3 regions of the Clostridium sp. FP1 genome follow, and region 1 is predicted to be linked to each of the others. Evidence: predicted binding sites of a transcription regulator. Region 1 holds the regulator's gene; each other region holds the start of a gene.
What was found. The regulator LexA, encoded in region 1, represses DNA repair genes until DNA is damaged. The targets are predictions, from matches to a motif close to CNAACANNTGTTNG.
Positions count from the first base shown of each region.

Region 2: G9F70_RS26200 (DNA polymerase thumb domain-containing protein) is a predicted target of LexA. The motif match lies at 1,971-1,984, and genes of this name have one in related genera.
Region 3: G9F70_RS14385 (putative DNA modification/repair radical SAM protein) is a predicted target of LexA. The motif match lies at 2,046-2,059, and genes of this name have one in related genera.

Region 1 covers NZ_JAAMNJ020000001.1:2,765,047-2,770,930, reverse strand. The annotation lists gene G9F70_RS13405 (DUF1835 domain-containing protein) at 1-930, shown strand, start outside; gene G9F70_RS13400 (YcxB family protein) at 1,277-1,795, shown strand; gene G9F70_RS13395 (aminotransferase class I/II-fold pyridoxal phosphate-dependent enzyme) at 2,093-3,373, shown strand; gene lexA (transcriptional repressor LexA) at 3,516-4,124, opposite strand; gene G9F70_RS13385 (hypothetical protein) at 4,360-4,848, shown strand; gene G9F70_RS13380 (tyrosine recombinase XerC) at 4,948-5,884, opposite strand, start outside.
Region 2 covers NZ_JAAMNJ020000003.1:97,392-103,275, forward strand. The annotation lists gene G9F70_RS26190 (hypothetical protein) at 156-353, opposite strand; gene G9F70_RS26195 (hypothetical protein) at 400-663, opposite strand; gene G9F70_RS26200 (DNA polymerase thumb domain-containing protein) at 680-1,930, opposite strand; partial or broken gene G9F70_RS26205 (glucosaminidase domain-containing protein) at 2,306-2,566, shown strand; gene G9F70_RS26210 (transposase) at 2,823-3,326, opposite strand; gene G9F70_RS26215 (RNA polymerase sigma factor) at 3,494-3,640, shown strand; gene G9F70_RS26220 (RNA polymerase sigma factor) at 3,671-4,027, shown strand; gene G9F70_RS26225 (ABC transporter permease) at 4,055-4,645, shown strand; gene G9F70_RS26230 (hypothetical protein) at 5,428-5,580, shown strand; gene G9F70_RS26235 (GNAT family N-acetyltransferase) at 5,768-5,884, opposite strand, start outside.
Region 3 covers NZ_JAAMNJ020000001.1:2,975,823-2,981,706, reverse strand. The annotation lists gene G9F70_RS14395 (methylated-DNA--[protein]-cysteine S-methyltransferase) at 1-89, opposite strand, end outside; gene hcp (hydroxylamine reductase) at 279-1,925, shown strand; gene G9F70_RS14385 (putative DNA modification/repair radical SAM protein) at 2,073-3,335, shown strand; gene G9F70_RS14380 (TIGR03915 family putative DNA repair protein) at 3,328-4,062, shown strand; gene G9F70_RS14375 (hypothetical protein) at 4,189-4,554, shown strand; gene G9F70_RS14370 (acetate kinase) at 4,852-5,884, shown strand, end outside.

The sequences.
Region 1 (5,884 bases):
GTTATAGTTCTTTCTGATGATCTTTCACATGGGCCTATAAAGGGTGGAGTGAACATTGAAGAAAGAATTAATTGGGGGAGTATAGTTGATGAAGGGGAGTATTTTGCGAGTTATGGTGCAGAGGACTTAAATGAAATTTATAATACATTTTACAATGAAATTTCTAAAATAGATGACAAGGATACTTTATATTTATGGTACGGTTCCAGTCAAGAGTTCTGTGGAATGTTATATCTCTTAGAACTTTTAAAGGATAGAAATTTAAATATATATTTAATAAATGCAACAGATACAGTAGTAAAAGATAAAGATAATGTGTATTTAGCTAGAGATACTGGAGATATTGTACCCCAATATATAGATAAATATACCAGTTTAAAACAAAAACTAAACTCAAATAAATATAAACAACTTCTTGATACGTGGGAATTATTAAAAAATGATAACTCTATATTGCGTGTTTTCAAAAGTGAACAAATAAAAAGTGTAGACGAAAATTATTTTGATATAGACGTATTAAAATACACCCCCAAAGGATTTAGAAACTCAGCTGAAATTGTGAGGTCTATAATCGAAAACAGTGATGTAGAAATTTCCTTTGATTATATATTCTGGAGAGTAAAAAAATTAGTTAAGTTAGGAAAAATTGATTACACATGCTCTGAGGCATGCCACGGTACATTTGAGAGCATGGAAATAAAGATAACGGAGGAAGGATTAAAGCATCTAAGTACAAATCAAAAGGCTATGAGTGTTTGGGAAAATAGTAAAAAATCTTTAGATGAAGAAGAATATATGATAAATGAATATATAGAAGAAGGTAGGTTAGAAGAGAAAATAAGTATAGCTAAAAAGTTAAAGGATGTATTAGATTCAAAAACCATAGCAGATAACACAGGCTTAACTATAGGACAAGTTAAAAACTTATGATCAAGCAAGATTTTTCTAGTAGTTAAGTCACAACTGTAGAATATTACGGTATATTAAGATAAAACTTACAAGGTATAAAAAATGAAGGAGGTTTGTTCATGGAACAAATTATAATACTTGTTATATGTTCTATATGCTTAGTTTTAGGGGTTATTATTAATTTCCGTGATAAAAAAAAGGATTAGTATATTTTCATGAGGGTCGTGAATACTGTAGTTTTAAGTGACATTGATCACTAGTTAACTTATGAAGCGAAAATCTAAGAAAACGCAAAATTAGATTATGGTATTTTTGTTTGTAAAACAAATTTTTCAGGATAATATATTTTCAATTATAGGGGGATTTTATGAATTTAGAATATCAAATAACTAAGCAAGACTACATCGATTTTAACATTTACCATATGACTCATTCAGTGACAATGAAACGTTCCTTATTTATTCTAAGATTTATTTTCCCAATCATATTTCTAGTTTTACCTATATTTCTAATAAAGATTACTGATATACCTTTATGGTATTGGTCTAGCGTTTGTATAATATCATCTGTATTATGGATTATTTTTTATCCTAAATTTATGAAAAGGTCTGTAGAAAAAAGAATTTCAAAGATACTTGAGGAAGGTAAAACCACAGGCATTCTTGGAAATCACAACTTTTCATTTACAGAAGAAGGTGTTGTTGATAAAACTGAATTCAGTGAAACAAAATATAATGTAATTGAAAAAGTCGTACAGTCTGAAACACATATATTTATATACGTTAGTACTGTAATGGCTTATATTATACCGATAAGAATATTCGGCAGTGTTGATGAAAAGAGTGAATTTTTAAATATACTCAATAAAACCTTAAAAGTAAGATGAAAACAGTGTATTATTAGGGGTATAATTTCATGCAATATCGTCCATGGTAATCTTGTTTTGCTGTTAAGTGTAAAAAAATGAAGGATAACGGAAGTTACCACATTATATTACAGTATATTTAAAGGCTTATAACTTTGATTTCTGTATAAAACTGTTCTACATTAGTATTATATATGTTATTATTACTAGGGCAACTTAAATAACTAGGTAGGCTATTAGTCCATTTTATTTAAGCTGCTTTAGGTGTAATTTTAAATACATATATAATAAATTAATGACAAAAGGGGACCTGGAATCATGATAGATATAACAAAAACATACCTTCAAAACAAGTATAAAATAAGCTCAAAAACCCTAGAACTCTATGATATAGCAATACAAGATGTTCAAAAGGAGTTTGAAATTCTTGATGAAATAAGAGAGTTTAATCAACTCAAGGTTTTGACAGCATTGCAAGATGAAAGAATTAGCGACGCTCATTTTACAAATTCATCTGGATATGGTTATGGAGATATCGGACGAGATTCATTAGATAAGGTATATGCGAGGATTTTTAATTGTGAGAGTGCATTGGTAAGACCACATTTCGTAAATGGAACACATGCAATTGGAGCAGCCTTATTTGGTAATTTAAGACCTAATGATACCATGATGTCTGTATGCGGAACACCTTACGATACACTTCTTAATATAATAGGTATAAATCTTACAGAAGATATAGGATCATTAAAAGATTATGGTGTAAAATATAAGCAATTAGAATTAACCCATGACTCTAAAGTTGATATTGATTTAATGAAAAAGAATCTACTAGAAGATAAGTCAATTAAGCTAATTCATATTCAAAGATCCACTGGATATGGATGGAGAAAAGCATTATTAATTTGTGAAATAGAAGAGATTATAAAAGCTGCAAAAGCTATAAATCCAAAGGTTATTTGCTTTGTAGATAATTGTTATGGCGAATTTATGGACGTTCATGAGCCTACAGATGTAGGTGCAGACTTAGTTGCAGGTTCACTTATAAAAAATATTGGTGGAGGCATTGCACCTACAGGTGGTTATATTGCAGGTAAAGAAGAATATGTAGTGCAAGCTTCTTATAGATTAACAACTCCTGGAATAGGAGGGGAGTGTGGTTCTACTTTTGGAGTTATGCGTACTTTATTTCAAGGGTTATTCTTAGCACCTCATGTAGCTATGGAAGCATTGAAGGGCGCTATCTTTTGTGCAAGAATTATGGAACTTGCAGGTTTTGAAGTTCTTCCTAAATATACGGATAAAAGAAGCGATATAATTCAAGCTATAAAATTTAACAATAAGGAAAAGTTGATTAATTTCTGTAGGGGTATACAAGAGGGGTCGCCCATTGATTCGTTTGCTCAATGTGAACCTTGGGATATGCCAGGATATGCAGATAAGGTTATAATGGCAGCAGGGGCATTTATTCAGGGCTCATCAATAGAATTATCTGCAGATGCACCAATTAGAGAGCCTTATATAGCATATTTACAGGGTGGATTAACCTTTGATCATGCTAAGATTGGAATACTAATAGCGCTTTCAAAAGTTATTTAAAATCAAGCTCATATATTAAACTAACTTCACTTTACCTTTTGCTAGTTAAGCTAGTACGGGAATATCAAAAACCTGCAATGATTATATTATTTGCAGGTTTTTGTTGTATACAAAATAATATTGAAATGCTTTAGGGGATGATTTAATACTTTCTGTAAATACCAACAAGTACTCCCAAGATTGCACAGTCATCAACTATAATAGGGGCCATAGTTGAATTTTCAGGTTGAAGTCTTATATGACCCTTTTCCTTGAAAAATCTTTTTATAGTTGCTTCATTATCAATAAGAGCCACCACTATATCACCATTTTTAGAGGTATTAATTTTCTCAATTATAGCTAGGTCTCCATCTAATATTCCTGCTTCAATCATACTGCTACCAGAAACTCTAAGCATAAATAATTCATTATTGGTTTTAGTAAAATTTAGTGGAATAGTAAAGGTGTCTTCAACATTTTCAACTGCGAGTATTGGTATTCCAGCTGTAATTTTTCCTATAATAGGGATATCTATTAGTTCTTTTCTTGTGACACTATCCTTTAATAATTCAATTGCGCGAGGCTTGGTAGGGTCTCTACGAATATATCCTTTTTTCTCTAATCTTTCTAAATGGCCATGAACAGTTGAGGTAGATTTTAATCCTACAGCCACGCATATTTCTCTTACAGAAGGTGGATATCCTTTTAATTGAACTTGCTCTTTTATGTAGTTATATATTTCGCTTTGTTTATCTTTTTTTTGAGTTAACATAAAAACACCTCTCATTCGTATTAAAATTATACCATATATATGTAAAAGAATCAAACTTACGTTCGTCTTTTAGGCAAAATGTATTAGTGCTTAAAATTCATATTTTCTAAATGCTGAAATATAATTAAAATGTATATAATTGAATCTATAAAATTGTTTTTGTTTGATTATTAGAGTATTATTTGTTATACTTGTCTATTATGAAGTATTTTAAATTAATGGAGCGTGGTGTTGTATGGCTAAAAATTGTATATTTAATGATAAGAAAATTTGTAGTAATTGTGGGGAATGTGAAGTCTGTGAATTGAATTCCAATAAAAAATGTAATAATTGTGGAAAATGCTTAGAACTTGAAGGCTATGATGTTAAAGCCATAAAAATTGATGAAGTTTTTCAGGCCGAAGAGTTAGAAGAAGAATTGGAAGATGATTTTTATGATAAGGATGTAATTAACTTATCAAAAGCAGAAGAAAATAATAGTGAAAATGAAAATCAAGACCTATCAGACTCAGAAGGACTAATTGAATTTGAAGAATATAATTCATTGTTAGCAGAGCAAGAACACTCTAACATAGATAAGGATGATTTTATACCTGAAAATGATGAAGTTTGGGAATATATAGATGATATAGACGGGATGAAAGACCTTCTTGAAAATGAAGAAGAAAATTCAGATTTACTTCATGAGGAGTTTCCAGGACTTATAAGAGTAAAAAAAATATAAATATATACTTTCTTTATTATTTAAGAAATATTTTTATGTGCAAAAAAAAAGTATATATTACGTATAATGCATTAATAGTAATATATACTTTTTTCTTTTTTACTCATCAGAAAGTGGGTTTGATTTAACTGCATTTCTTAATTTATCATTATCTACGTGAGTATATATTTGGGTAGTAGATATATTTTCATGACCTAAAATTTCTTGCAGACTTCTGATATCAACATTACCATACTTATACATAAGAGTAGCAGAGGTATGCCTTAATTTATGAGGAGTATATTTATTTTTATTAAGGCCAGCGTTGCCTATATGTTTTTTTACAATTCTTTCTACAGTTCTTTTATTAATTCTGCCAAATTTACCGCTTATAAAAAGGGCATCCTTATCTTCAGGATGAATTTTTTCTAAATCTGCATTTCTAATAGGTAAATATTTATATATTGCCTTTAATGAAGCCTTATTTAAATAGATGGTTCTTTCTTTATTTCCTTTTCCAATAATAGATAGGGTATCATTTTTCATATCAGAGATATTTATACTACAAAGCTCCGATAGTCTGAGACCACAATTTAAAAAGAGTGTAATCATACTATGGTCGCGAATAGAATGTTTCTCTCTAGATGTAGTTGCATCTAGCAGGGTCTTGCTTTCATCTAAGGTTAAGAAAACAGGGCTTCGCTTGCCTAATTTGGGTGACTCTAGATCTATTGATGGATCTATATTTAGCACTTTGGATTTAGTGGTTAAATACTTAAATAGGGACTTTATAGATGCGATTTTTCTTGCTTTAGCATAGTTTCCATTAGCCCTAGATTTTCCAAGATAGGAGATAAAGGCATATAAGTCCTGTAATGTAAGGGTCTTTAATGTATCTAGAGTTAAGTCCTTAATACTAATTTCCTCAATGTGCAGAACTTTATCTGAGGGTACTAAGCCTTTATACATTTTCAAAAACTTTAGCAATAATGATAAATCTGCAGTGTACGCAACAATAGTAGCCACAGAACAGCCTTTAATAGTAGATAAATAATTA
Region 2 (5,884 bases), on a different contig from region 1:
TAAAAATTTTGCACTTTTAAACCATAAAAACCATACAACATAATAAAGGGTATAGTGAATCAAAAAAACATCTTAGATATAGATGTTTTTTTAATTTTAAAATATAAAACAGTGCATTCAAAAGCGTAATTGCTTAGTTAAATTTAACTGAATGCTTAACAACACATATAAATCAATGCTTTAATCAAAAAATGAATGTACGACTTTATATATAATTTTATAAAAATAACTTCATTACACTTCTTGCAAACTAAAAATATCGTACCATCATCACAATCTTTAAATTCAAAATCCACTGTTTTATTATCTGTTTTTATATCTTCTATATTTCCGCATTTACACATTATTTTCATTGTATAACTCCAATGTGTAATTAAGTTTACATAACTTAATTACACTTTAAATTTTAAACAGAATCCACTTGCAGGTTGAAATTTCATACTTGATTTCAAATAATTTCATGATGTCGTCAATTAAGCTTTGACACCTATAAACAATCATAATGTTCCCTGCAAGTTTCTCAGTCTCTTTTAATATAACTTTATCTATTTTTATAACTTGCATAGGTTCATCACCGATTTGCATTCTAAACCTTATAGGATTAATAGAACCTTTGTTATCTGTATAGGAAACCATTTCTATAGGTAGAGCTAAAACCTTCATTTACTTAAAACCTCCCTTACAACATAGAACTCATCAAAGGATAATCATCTTCTCCTATCCCTCCACACATAGCGCTTAAACCTGAATGAAGAAAACAAGACCGTACTATTGCTGTAGAACCATATTTCAGTCTAATTTTATCAATTGCCTCATTTATTCTTCTATCCTTCTCATAATTAAAAGTATCAAGTAAAGAACACTGATAAAAATCATTACAACAAAAATCTGTTATGTGGATCCCTAGATGTCTTATTGAGTTGCCCTTCCACACATTATCAAATAGATAACATGCTACTTCATATATTTTTCTGGTTGAGTCAGTAGCTACTGTCAATTTCTTTTGATGTGAATATGATATTAAATCACTTCCTCTTATACTTACCGAAACCACAGTGCAGCAATTTTGTGAATCCCTTAAACGCATAGATACTGTTTCACACAAGGATAATAGTACTTTATGAGCTGTATCTTTATCCTCAACGTCAAAAGCTATTGTTGTGGAATTGCCTATACCTTTTATTTCAATGCAGTTACTCTTCCTGACCTCTGAAATATCTATACCGTTAGCATAATTATAAATTACTTGGCCATGATTCTTAAATTTGTTCTTTAAAATTTTTAAATCATAATTTGCTAAGTCGCAAATGGTGTTGATATTTAGATTATGCAATTTGGGTCCTGTAGCTCTACCTACCATGAACAAATCTTCAATAGGCAATGGCCACATCTTTTGTTTTATCTCATGAGGAAATAAAGTATGTATTCTATCTGGCTTTTTAAAATCTGAAGCTACTTTTGCCAATAGCTTATTATTTGATATCCCTATGTTGACGGTAAAACCGAGCTCCTTCTTTATCCGATCTTTTATAGTTTCAGCGAGCTCCATATAGTCTGGATATAAATGTTCCATGTTAGAAAAGTCTAGAAAGCTTTCGTCAATACTAAATCTTTGGATTTGTGGAGTATATTCCTGGAATATTTGATTCATAGCTGAGCTACATTTCATATAGAGCCAGTACCTAGGTGGAACTATTATTATATCTGGACATTTAGCCCTAGCATTGTATAAAGTTTCTCCAGTTTGAATATTAAATTTTTTAGCAGGTATTGATTTAGTTAAAACAATGCCATGCCTGCTTTCTTCGTCTCCACCTACTACAGATGGTACCGTTCTAAGGTCTAATTGCTCTCCCTGTTGAAGTCTGTAAGCAGCTTCCCAGGATAGATAAGCGCTATTTACATCTATATGAAATATTAATCTACTCATAACCATCTTCCTTTTCGCCTAATCTGCAGGCTTAAGCATTAGAACATATGTTCGTAATTATTATATACTACTTTATTGATTATTAGAAGCAAATTCGAAAATTATTTTTAGTATATCTGTAAATCTTATTGTATGGGTTTAATATGCCGCTAAAATATTATCCTTTAGAAAATTACCGTCTACTTACTTAAAAATGGGTCACTTACCATTTTATCTAACAATTCAAGTCTTTTTATTGAAATACCCCCTCCCATAAACCACCGTTTATAGTTCTTATTTGCAATTAGTTAGATAAGACCTATTAATAGGTTCTATAACTCAGTATCATAATCAAAGTACTGATGTATCAAATGAACAAATGGTTGCGGATATGAAGTCCAAGAATTTAACACCCAGGAATGGATTAATGGAGTAAAAAACCCCATGGTGTGCAAATTTAAAAAGTATGACTCTCTAGATGATAGCTTATTTGACCACAGAATGCTTTTAAGCTTCAATGGGTATAAATCTGTAATAACATCTAAAGACTACAAGGAGGCCTGCCAGAACGATTATAATTCTGTTTACTGCAAGGATAATGAGTATCATAAAAATCTTATGGTCATAATTGAAGGAAATAAGAGATTTAAACAATAATGCTTTAGTTAGTGGCCCAATCACCATAAGCGCAATTAAAAAGCTTTAGGACATACTAGGCATCTCTATGTACTGCATATTGAGACCGGAAGTATTTATAATATACATATTTTTTTTTCTGAAATAGTACGGTATAATATTATTATATTAGCCTAAATTTATAAGTTATCCACAGATTTCTTAAACCACAACAAAAGCCTCCTGTAGTAGTTTAAGAAGGTTTAAAAGAGTTTAAAAGAGTTTAAATAGTTTCTTTTCAATCGGAGGCTACAAAAATAATATGCTCTGGCATCCGCACAGAATAAACTTTATATTGCAATAGCTCATTAATTTGTTGATAGCTCTTTACTGTTTCACCAGAAACCCTATTATTAAACCTAGAAATTGTTGGTTGAGAAGCTAATGATTTTTTTTCAAGTACATTGGTAAAAGTAGGATCATGTCTAAGTTCATCAGCGTTATCATCAGTTTCATAACCTGCGATTCTTTGATATATTCTTTGAATGGCAATGTCTTCATTTTTATGTATTCTAGCGTTTGCTGACGGATCTTTAACATCAATATTTTCTTTAATGGTTTTGCTGAAACCAATTTTTTCATCAAATTCTTTATATAATAAAAGGCCTGCATCTGATGTTAAATTCCCACCTTCAAAATTTATTTTAATTTTCTTGTTGAATTTTAAAGATTTTTCATTTAAACTATTCATTGTAAGAAGTCTCTCCTTTGTCTTTTGTTTTGGGTTTCTCAACTTAAACATAACAAATTTGAGGCTTTTTGCATATACTTTTTTATCACTTTTTTCGTGAAAAACTAAAAAATTATAAAACACAGTGTTTTAGCTATGTAAGGCATAGCTTTTTGGTGTTGCGTGAATAATCCGGGTTAAAATATGTAGCATATGTTTTTTCACAAAGAGGTGAAGATTTGATTGACGATAATACAATAATGAATCTAGTCAAAAGTGGCGATAAGAAAGTTTTTGAAGAGCTTGTAATTAGACACAGATTAAAGGCTCTAAGATTTGCACAGAAATATGTAAAAGATGAATTTATAGCAGAAGATATAATATAGGATAGTTTTGCTTTAATCTATATAAAAAGAATGAGTTATAACAATAAATACAGCTTTAAAACGTTCTTATACACAGTAATAAGGAACAAGTGCATCGATTATCTAAGAAAACAAAAGCCTGTAAATATTGATGATATAAAGCTACGGACACCTTCCGCAGAGGATATTGTTATGAAAAAGGAAGACAGATTATTTGTGACAAAATTATTAGGTAAATTACGCGAGGATTATAAGACTGCATTGTACCTTTATGAATATGAGGGTATGTCCTATAAGGATATTGCAAAGATAATGATTAAGTCTGTAGGTCAAGTGAAAATTATTATTTTTAGAGCAAGAAAAAAGCTACAAAACTTGCGAGGAAGGAATATAGATGTTAAAAGATAAAGAATTTCTAAGCTATTGTTATCACTTATGTTATTAATTTCAACTCCCATAATCTTTAGCATTACCAACTTGGATTTTCCAATGGCTGCAAGAATATGCGAGCAATTTATTGTAATAATTGGAGTAGTGATTCTAGTGCCAATATTTACACCAGAAGAAGATGAAAATATAAAAGAGACAATAAACGCAAAGGCTATTTCTCCTATATTGGTTTATATAATAAGAATAGTGATATCAGTAATTTTACTAATATCACTAATAGCATTATTTGTTAATATATTAATTTATCTTGGTGGAACATTTACTTCTGGAAGGTTAATAATGGGAACATTTGCATCTTCATTATTTTTAGGCGGATTAGGGTTATTTGTTGCTTCTCTTACTGAAAATGTAAGCATAGGGTATATGATACCAATAGTTTATTTTGTCTTTGATATTATGACAAAGGGTAAATACACAAAGAATTTGTTTCTATTTTCTTTGATTAATAATAGCTTTAAAGAAAAGTATTATTTGCTTGTGGCATCAGTAGTGCTAATAATTTTATCATTACTAGCATATTGGATTAGAAATAGTAATGCTAGGTGTGGCTGTACCCGGATATCGCAAAGAATCTGATGAAATTGAAAGATATATACATAAAGAAGACTTTGTCTACATATGTATTTAGACAGAGTCTACACGAATTTCGTGTTATAGAATAGTAATATAAAAAATCCCGGTAAATAGAATTAGTATACAACTTTCATTTAATGTCCATCAACTGAAAAAGACAAACTTTGCCTATGGGTACACACTTTAGAGTATAAAAATTAAGGACTTCATGATTTGTAAATCCTTAGAGTATAATTACCGCGTTTTGCTGCCTGCTCCCCTATATTAAGTCGTCTACACGCCCCTAAAGCAGATATAGAGGTTTCCTGCCATTTTAGATATACTTCATCGAAATTTGGTAAGTCAATCTTTTTTCTACCACTATAAACGCCTTTCTGTTTTGCTAATAAAATTCCTTCCTCCTGGCGTTTTTTTATTGTAATACGCTAATTTTCCGAAACGCAGGATAATACCTCCAAAACCAGTCTACTTATAAAGTCTCCTAATAAGTTCGTATCCAAAAGAGGCATATCTGGGATAGCATACGCAAAAATGATATTTCGTACGCTAAGAAAAACACAATTCCGTAAATGCAAATATTTTACTGGATGTGTTTGTAAATTAGATTATTTTTATAAATTTCAAGTTTTAAATTCTTATGTAATCATGTAGTCTTTTGACTAAAAGCATACGTTTATTTTTATATCCAATTTACGGTAATAATAGTATAATTAAATAAATATTTTACGTCACAACAGTATTTTATCGCGTATTAATTGATTACAAATTGACAAGGGAGTGATGTAATGAAAATCAATGAACGACCATACTTAATGGTAGCAAATTCCTTTGGTGTTATTACTATTTGCTTATCATTTCTATACATCTTTAATTATGTTAACGGTGAGACTATAGCTATATTTGGAGGTTTTACTCAATTGTTCCTTGGATTTAATTAAATTAATATGGCACAGAAGATAGATTCAAAAGGAATTAGTAAGGTGAATAAAAAAGTTGGAATATTTTGTGTAATTGTAGGTATATTCATTATTATTAATGTTATTGTTAAAATGATAATATAGCAATTTATTACACTTTATATGAAAGAGACGCCACATAGTTTATTAAAGATAATGCTCACTTTACTTATGATAAGTGCTTAACCATTTCATATGGCGCAACTCCAGTAAAACCGTTCTTTGGGTAAAAGTTTTGAGCTTCAACATAATCCTTTGCAAACCTCGTATACACCTTAGTTATTCC
Region 3 (5,884 bases), 210 kb from region 1:
CGAGCACCTATTTCATCCACAACTACATGGATAAGACCAATAGGAGAATCATAAATATCATAACCAATTTTCACAAAATCCCTCCTCAATCATATATTTACCTATGTAAATAAAATGTATCATAAGATTTCGAACCTGTCTAGTTTAAATACATTTTATTGTTATATTAAATAAAGTTCTCAATATAAGTACACGAATGTTATCTGTTCTCTTGCATATTCACCTATAATAAGTGTAAGATGGTGTTAGAATATTTTGAAAATTTGGGAGGGTTACATATGCAAGGAAAAATGTTTTGTTTTCAATGCGAACAAACTGCAGGTGGAAAAGGTTGTACTAACATAGGAGTCTGTGGGAAAACTCCAGAAATTGCAGCAATGCAGGATCTATTAATTTACCAGTTAAAAGGAATAAGTTGTTATGCTACTAAACTTTTAGAAAAAGGTGAAAAACTTGATAAGTCATGGATTTCATTTGTTGAAAATTCATTGTTTATGACGTTAACCAATGTAAATTTTGATCCTGAATCTCATATTAATATGCTTAAAAAATCTCAAGTAATCAAAGAAGAGGTTAGAAAAAAATTAGGAAATGAAAAAATAAATGGTGAAGAGGCTCTATATAATTTAAGCGATTCTAAGGAGCAAATGCTTGAAGATGCTAAAAAAGCAGGAGTTATGTACGACCAAGAATTAGATGCAGATATACGTTCTGTAAGAGAAACTATAAAATACGGATTAAAAGGAATAGCAGCTTATGCACACCAAGCTAGATTTATAAAATATAATAGTGAAGAAGTAGATGAATTTTATTTTATAGCTCTTGCAGCATTAACTGATGATAGTTTAAATCTTCAAGATCTTATAAAGTACTTACTTAAAACTGGAGAGATGAGTGTTAAAGTTATGGAGGTATTAGATACAGCTAATAATGAAAAATATAGCTCTCCTTCACCTCAAAAGGTTAATGTAAACATTAAAAAAGGACCATTTATCGTAATTTCTGGTCATGATTTAAGAGATCTCGAAATGCTACTAGAGCAAACTGAAGGTAAGGGCATAAATATTTATACTCACGGCGAAATGCTTCCTTCCCATGGATATCCTAAGTTGAATAAATATGCTCATTTAGTAGGTAATTTTGGAGGGGCATGGCAAAATCAACAAAAGGAATTTGATGGTATCCCTGGTTGCATTTTAATGACAACAAACTGTTTAATGAAACCAAAAGATTCATATAAAGATAGAATCTACTCAACAAGTGTTGTTGGGTGGGATGGCATAAAACATATAGCGGCGGGTGAGAATGGTCATAAGGATTTCTCTGAAATAATAAACAAAGCTCTAGAACTTGGCGGCTTCGAAAAAGATGAAGAAGTTAAAGAAATTTTAGTAGGGTTTGGGCATAAAGCTACTTTAAGTCATGCTGAAACAATAATTAATGCAGTGAAAGAAGGAAAAATCAGGCACTTTTTCTTAATTGGAGGATGTGATGGAGCAAAGACAGGAAGAAATTATTACACTGAATTCGCTCAATTAGTTCCAGAAGACTGTATTATTCTTACTTTAGCCTGTGGAAAATACCGTTTTAATAAATTGGAGTTTGGCACAGTAGCAGGACTTCCAAGATTACTCGATATAGGTCAATGTAACGATGCATATTCCGCTGTTAGAATAGCTCTAGCACTAGCTGATGCATTTAAATGTGGGATTAATGATTTACCACTAGCGATGATTATAACTTGGTATGAGCAAAAAGCTGTTGCCGACTTATTAGCATTACTTTCACTGGGAGTAAAAGGAATTTATCTAGGACCTACACTTCCAGCATTCGTAAGTCCTAATGTATTACAATTCCTAGTTGATAATTTTGATATTAAACCTATAAGTACACCTCAGGATGATTTAAAACAAATATTAGGATAAGAAATATAGTTTAAAAATAAGCCACTTCTAAAGATAGTTAAATATCTTTAGAAGTGGCTTATTTTAATGACTATTTCCAGTAAATAAGTGTTCCAATCTTGTGCAAAATATGATAAAATGAGAACAAACGTTTGTGGGGTGTTAAAAGTGGATGTAATGAGAAAACTTGAAATATTATCTAATTCAGCAAAGTATGATGCTTCTTGCTCTTCTAGTGGTTCTAATAGAAAGAATACGGCGGAGGGTATAGGAAATGCTTCGACCTCAGGCATTTGCCATTCTTGGTCACAGGATGGTAGATGCATTTCACTACTTAAAATCTTATATACTAATAAATGCATATATGATTGTAAATATTGCATTAATAGAGCTAGCAATGATTTAGAAAGGACAAGCTTTACTCCTAGTGAAGTAGTAGATTTAACTATGAATTTCTACAGAAGAAATTATATAGAAGGATTATTCTTAAGCTCTGGGGTAGAGAGAAGTCCAGATTACACAATGGAAAATTTAGTTAGAATTTTAAAAGATTTAAGATTGATTCACAAATTTAATGGTTATATTCATGTAAAGGCTATTCCAGGTGCTGATCCAAAATTTATATATGAGGCAGGATTGTATGCAGATAGAATGAGTGTAAATATTGAGCTGCCTTCTGAAAAAAGCTTAAAGCTCTTAGCACCGCAAAAGAATAAGGAAGATATATTAAAACCTATGGGACTTATTAAGCACAGTATACTTGAGTCCAGTGAATATAAGAAAAAAGGGTTTAAAGCACCAAAATTTATTCCTGGTGGCCAAAGTACGCAGATAATGGTTGGTGCAACCAATGAAAGTGACTTAAGAGTAATTAGTCTTACAGAAGGATTATATAATACCTTTGGACTTAAGCGAGTTTATTATTCAGCTTATGTTCCAGTGGTAGAGAACATAAATTTACCAGCTATTCAAACTACACCACCACTTCTAAAAGAACATAGAATGTATCAAGCAGATTGGCTTTTAAGGTATTATGGTTTTAAGGCAAAGGAATTATTAGATGAGAAAAATCCTAATTTTGATGTAGATTTAGATCCTAAAGCTTTTTGGGCATTAAATAATTTAGACAAGTTCCCCGTGGAGATAAATAGTGCGACCTATGAAATATTGCTTAGAGTACCAGGAATAGGAGTAACATCAGCTTTAAGAATCATAAGAACAAGAAGACTTTGTAATCTTTCCTATGACAATTTAAAAAAAATAGGAGTTGTGCTTAAAAGAGCTAGATTTTTTTTAACCTGCAGCGGTAAATTTTATGGAGATAAGACAATGGAAAGAGGAAGGCTTAAAAATTATTTATTGGACTTTGAAAGCTTTGATAAACCGGAGCAACTTAGTTTATTTACCCAAAGGGGCGATTTATTTGGTTAGATACATTTATGATGGAAGCTTTGATGGATTTTTATCTGTTATATATGATTGCTATTATAGTAGAGTTCCTGAAAGTATTGAGAGAGAAAGTGATTATAACTTCAATATATTATACGAGGACATAGTTATTGGAACTGATATGGCAAAATCGGGCAAGGTATACAGGGCTATATTAGAAAAGATTTCACAAGATACACTAGTTTATGTGTATCAGGCCTTTTTATCTGAGGAACATGGCATAGAATTAAATTTATTTAGGTATATACAATTAGGATTTAAGCTGGGTAGTAAAGTAAATGACTTTCTAACAGAGGAAACTGTGAATGAAGTACAGAAAATTTCTAGAAAAGTAGGTTTTGAAGCACATAGATTTTTAGGACTAGTTAGATTTCAAGAATTTAAGGGAATATTGTATGCAGCAATAGAGCCTACTCACAATATTGTTGAACTTATAGGAAGTCACTTTAGTTTAAGACTCAAAAATGAAAAGTGGGTAATTCATGATGTAAAAAGAAAAATTGGCATAGTTTATGAAAATAATGAAATGATACTTAGGGATTTAAAATTTGAAAAATTAGAAAGTCATGAGGAGGAAGAGTTGTTCTATCAAAATCTTTGGAAGGCCTTTCATAAAAGTATATCCATAGAAGAAAGATCTAATGAAAGGTTACAAATGCAACATATGCCAAAGAAATATTGGAATAATTTAACTGAAGTGAAAAAGTGATCACCGTTTTATAATGAATACTTTTTTATATTTCAACATTTATTCTTAAAAATGCTAGAAATCATGATATAATAGATATAAATGCATTTATTAGATTATTGTTATTTAAAGGAAGGAAAGATGATTATGAAAAAATTAGTAGAATACACTCAAGTTGAAAGTCCTAGTATAAGTATTGAAAGAAAAAAACGCAAGATGGAAGAGATTTATAAAACACTAGAGGCATTAGGAGCTAAAAATAAAGAGACGGCTAAAAATAGTAAGGAAATAAACAGTAATCTTCCTAAAGAGCTTACTGTTGAAAACATAGATAATGTGAAGAAAAACAAGAAAGCCCAATTGAATACACCTTCATTTATAGGTTCACTTGCGGGAGTTATGTCTAAGTTTAAAATACTTGGAAAAGTATATATAGTAGAAAAAAAAGAAACTAAATGGTATATATCAGGTACTATGAAAATGATTAGTGATATAGACCCTAGAGATATGTAATTTTTATAATTTGTTTTTCATGGATACAATCACATAACCACTATAAAAACTAAGTATTAACTTTTAAGACTTAGTTTTTATAGTGGTTATATCATTAAAAATTCAAAACTACTTGCAAACATGTAGTTATTTATATAATATATATAGTATATGATATACTATATGATATACTATATAGAAAATGTGCTATACAAAAATGGTAAAAAGAAATAGAAAATAACAAGATTATAAATCTTGTAGCTGTAATATTTGTCAGAATTCAAAGAAGTAAATAATATGCTGGAAGGAGAGTTTTTTATGAAAATATTAGTTATTAACTGTGGTAGTTCTTCTCTAAAATATCAACTTATCAATATGGAGGATGAAACTTGTTTAGCTCAAGGATTGATTGAGAGGATTGGCAGCGAAGGATCTGTTTTAACTCAAAAGGTACAAGGCAGAGAAAAATATATAGTAAAACAAATTATGCAGGATCATAAAGATGCAATAAAATTAGTTCTTTCAACTCTTATAGATGGAACTAATGGAGTAATTAAAAGTGTAGATGAAATCTCAGCAGTAGGTCATAGAGTTGTTCATGGTGGAGAATACTATTCTAAATCTGTATTAATCGATGAAAAAGTAATGAAGGCTCTAGAGGATTGTTCAAAACTCGCACCACTTCATAATCCACCAAACATTATTGGAATTAACAGCTGCAAGGCACTTATGCCGAGCACCCCAATGGTGGCAGTATTTGATACAGCCTTTCATCAGAATATGCCAGAACATGCATATATTTATGCACTACCATATGAATTATATCAAGAACACAAAATAAGAAAATACGGATTCCACGGAACTTCTCATAAATATGTCTCTCAAGTAGCGGCAGAAATGATGAACAAAGATATTAAAGATTTAAAAATCATTTCCTGCCATTTAGGAAATGGAGCAAGTATTGCTGCCATTAAAGGAGGTAAATCCATTGATACAAGTATGGGATTTACACCTCTTGCAGGGCTTGCTATGGGCACAAGATCTGGAGATATAGACCCTTCAATTATAACTTTCTTGATGGAAGAACTATCTTTGTCTTCAGAAGAACTAGCAGATCTATTGAATAAAAAATCAGGCGTTCTAGGAATTTCTGGAATAAGTAGTGATTTTAGAGATCTTTGGGATGTAGCTAAGAACAATAAAAGAGCACAACTCGCTTTAGATGTTTTTCATTATGAAGTTAAAAAGTTTATTTGTAGTTATGCAGGTGCATTAGGTGGCGTAGATTGTATCATATTTACTGCTGGAGTTGGCGAAAACTCTGCAAAAGCTAGAGAAGCTTGTTGCACAG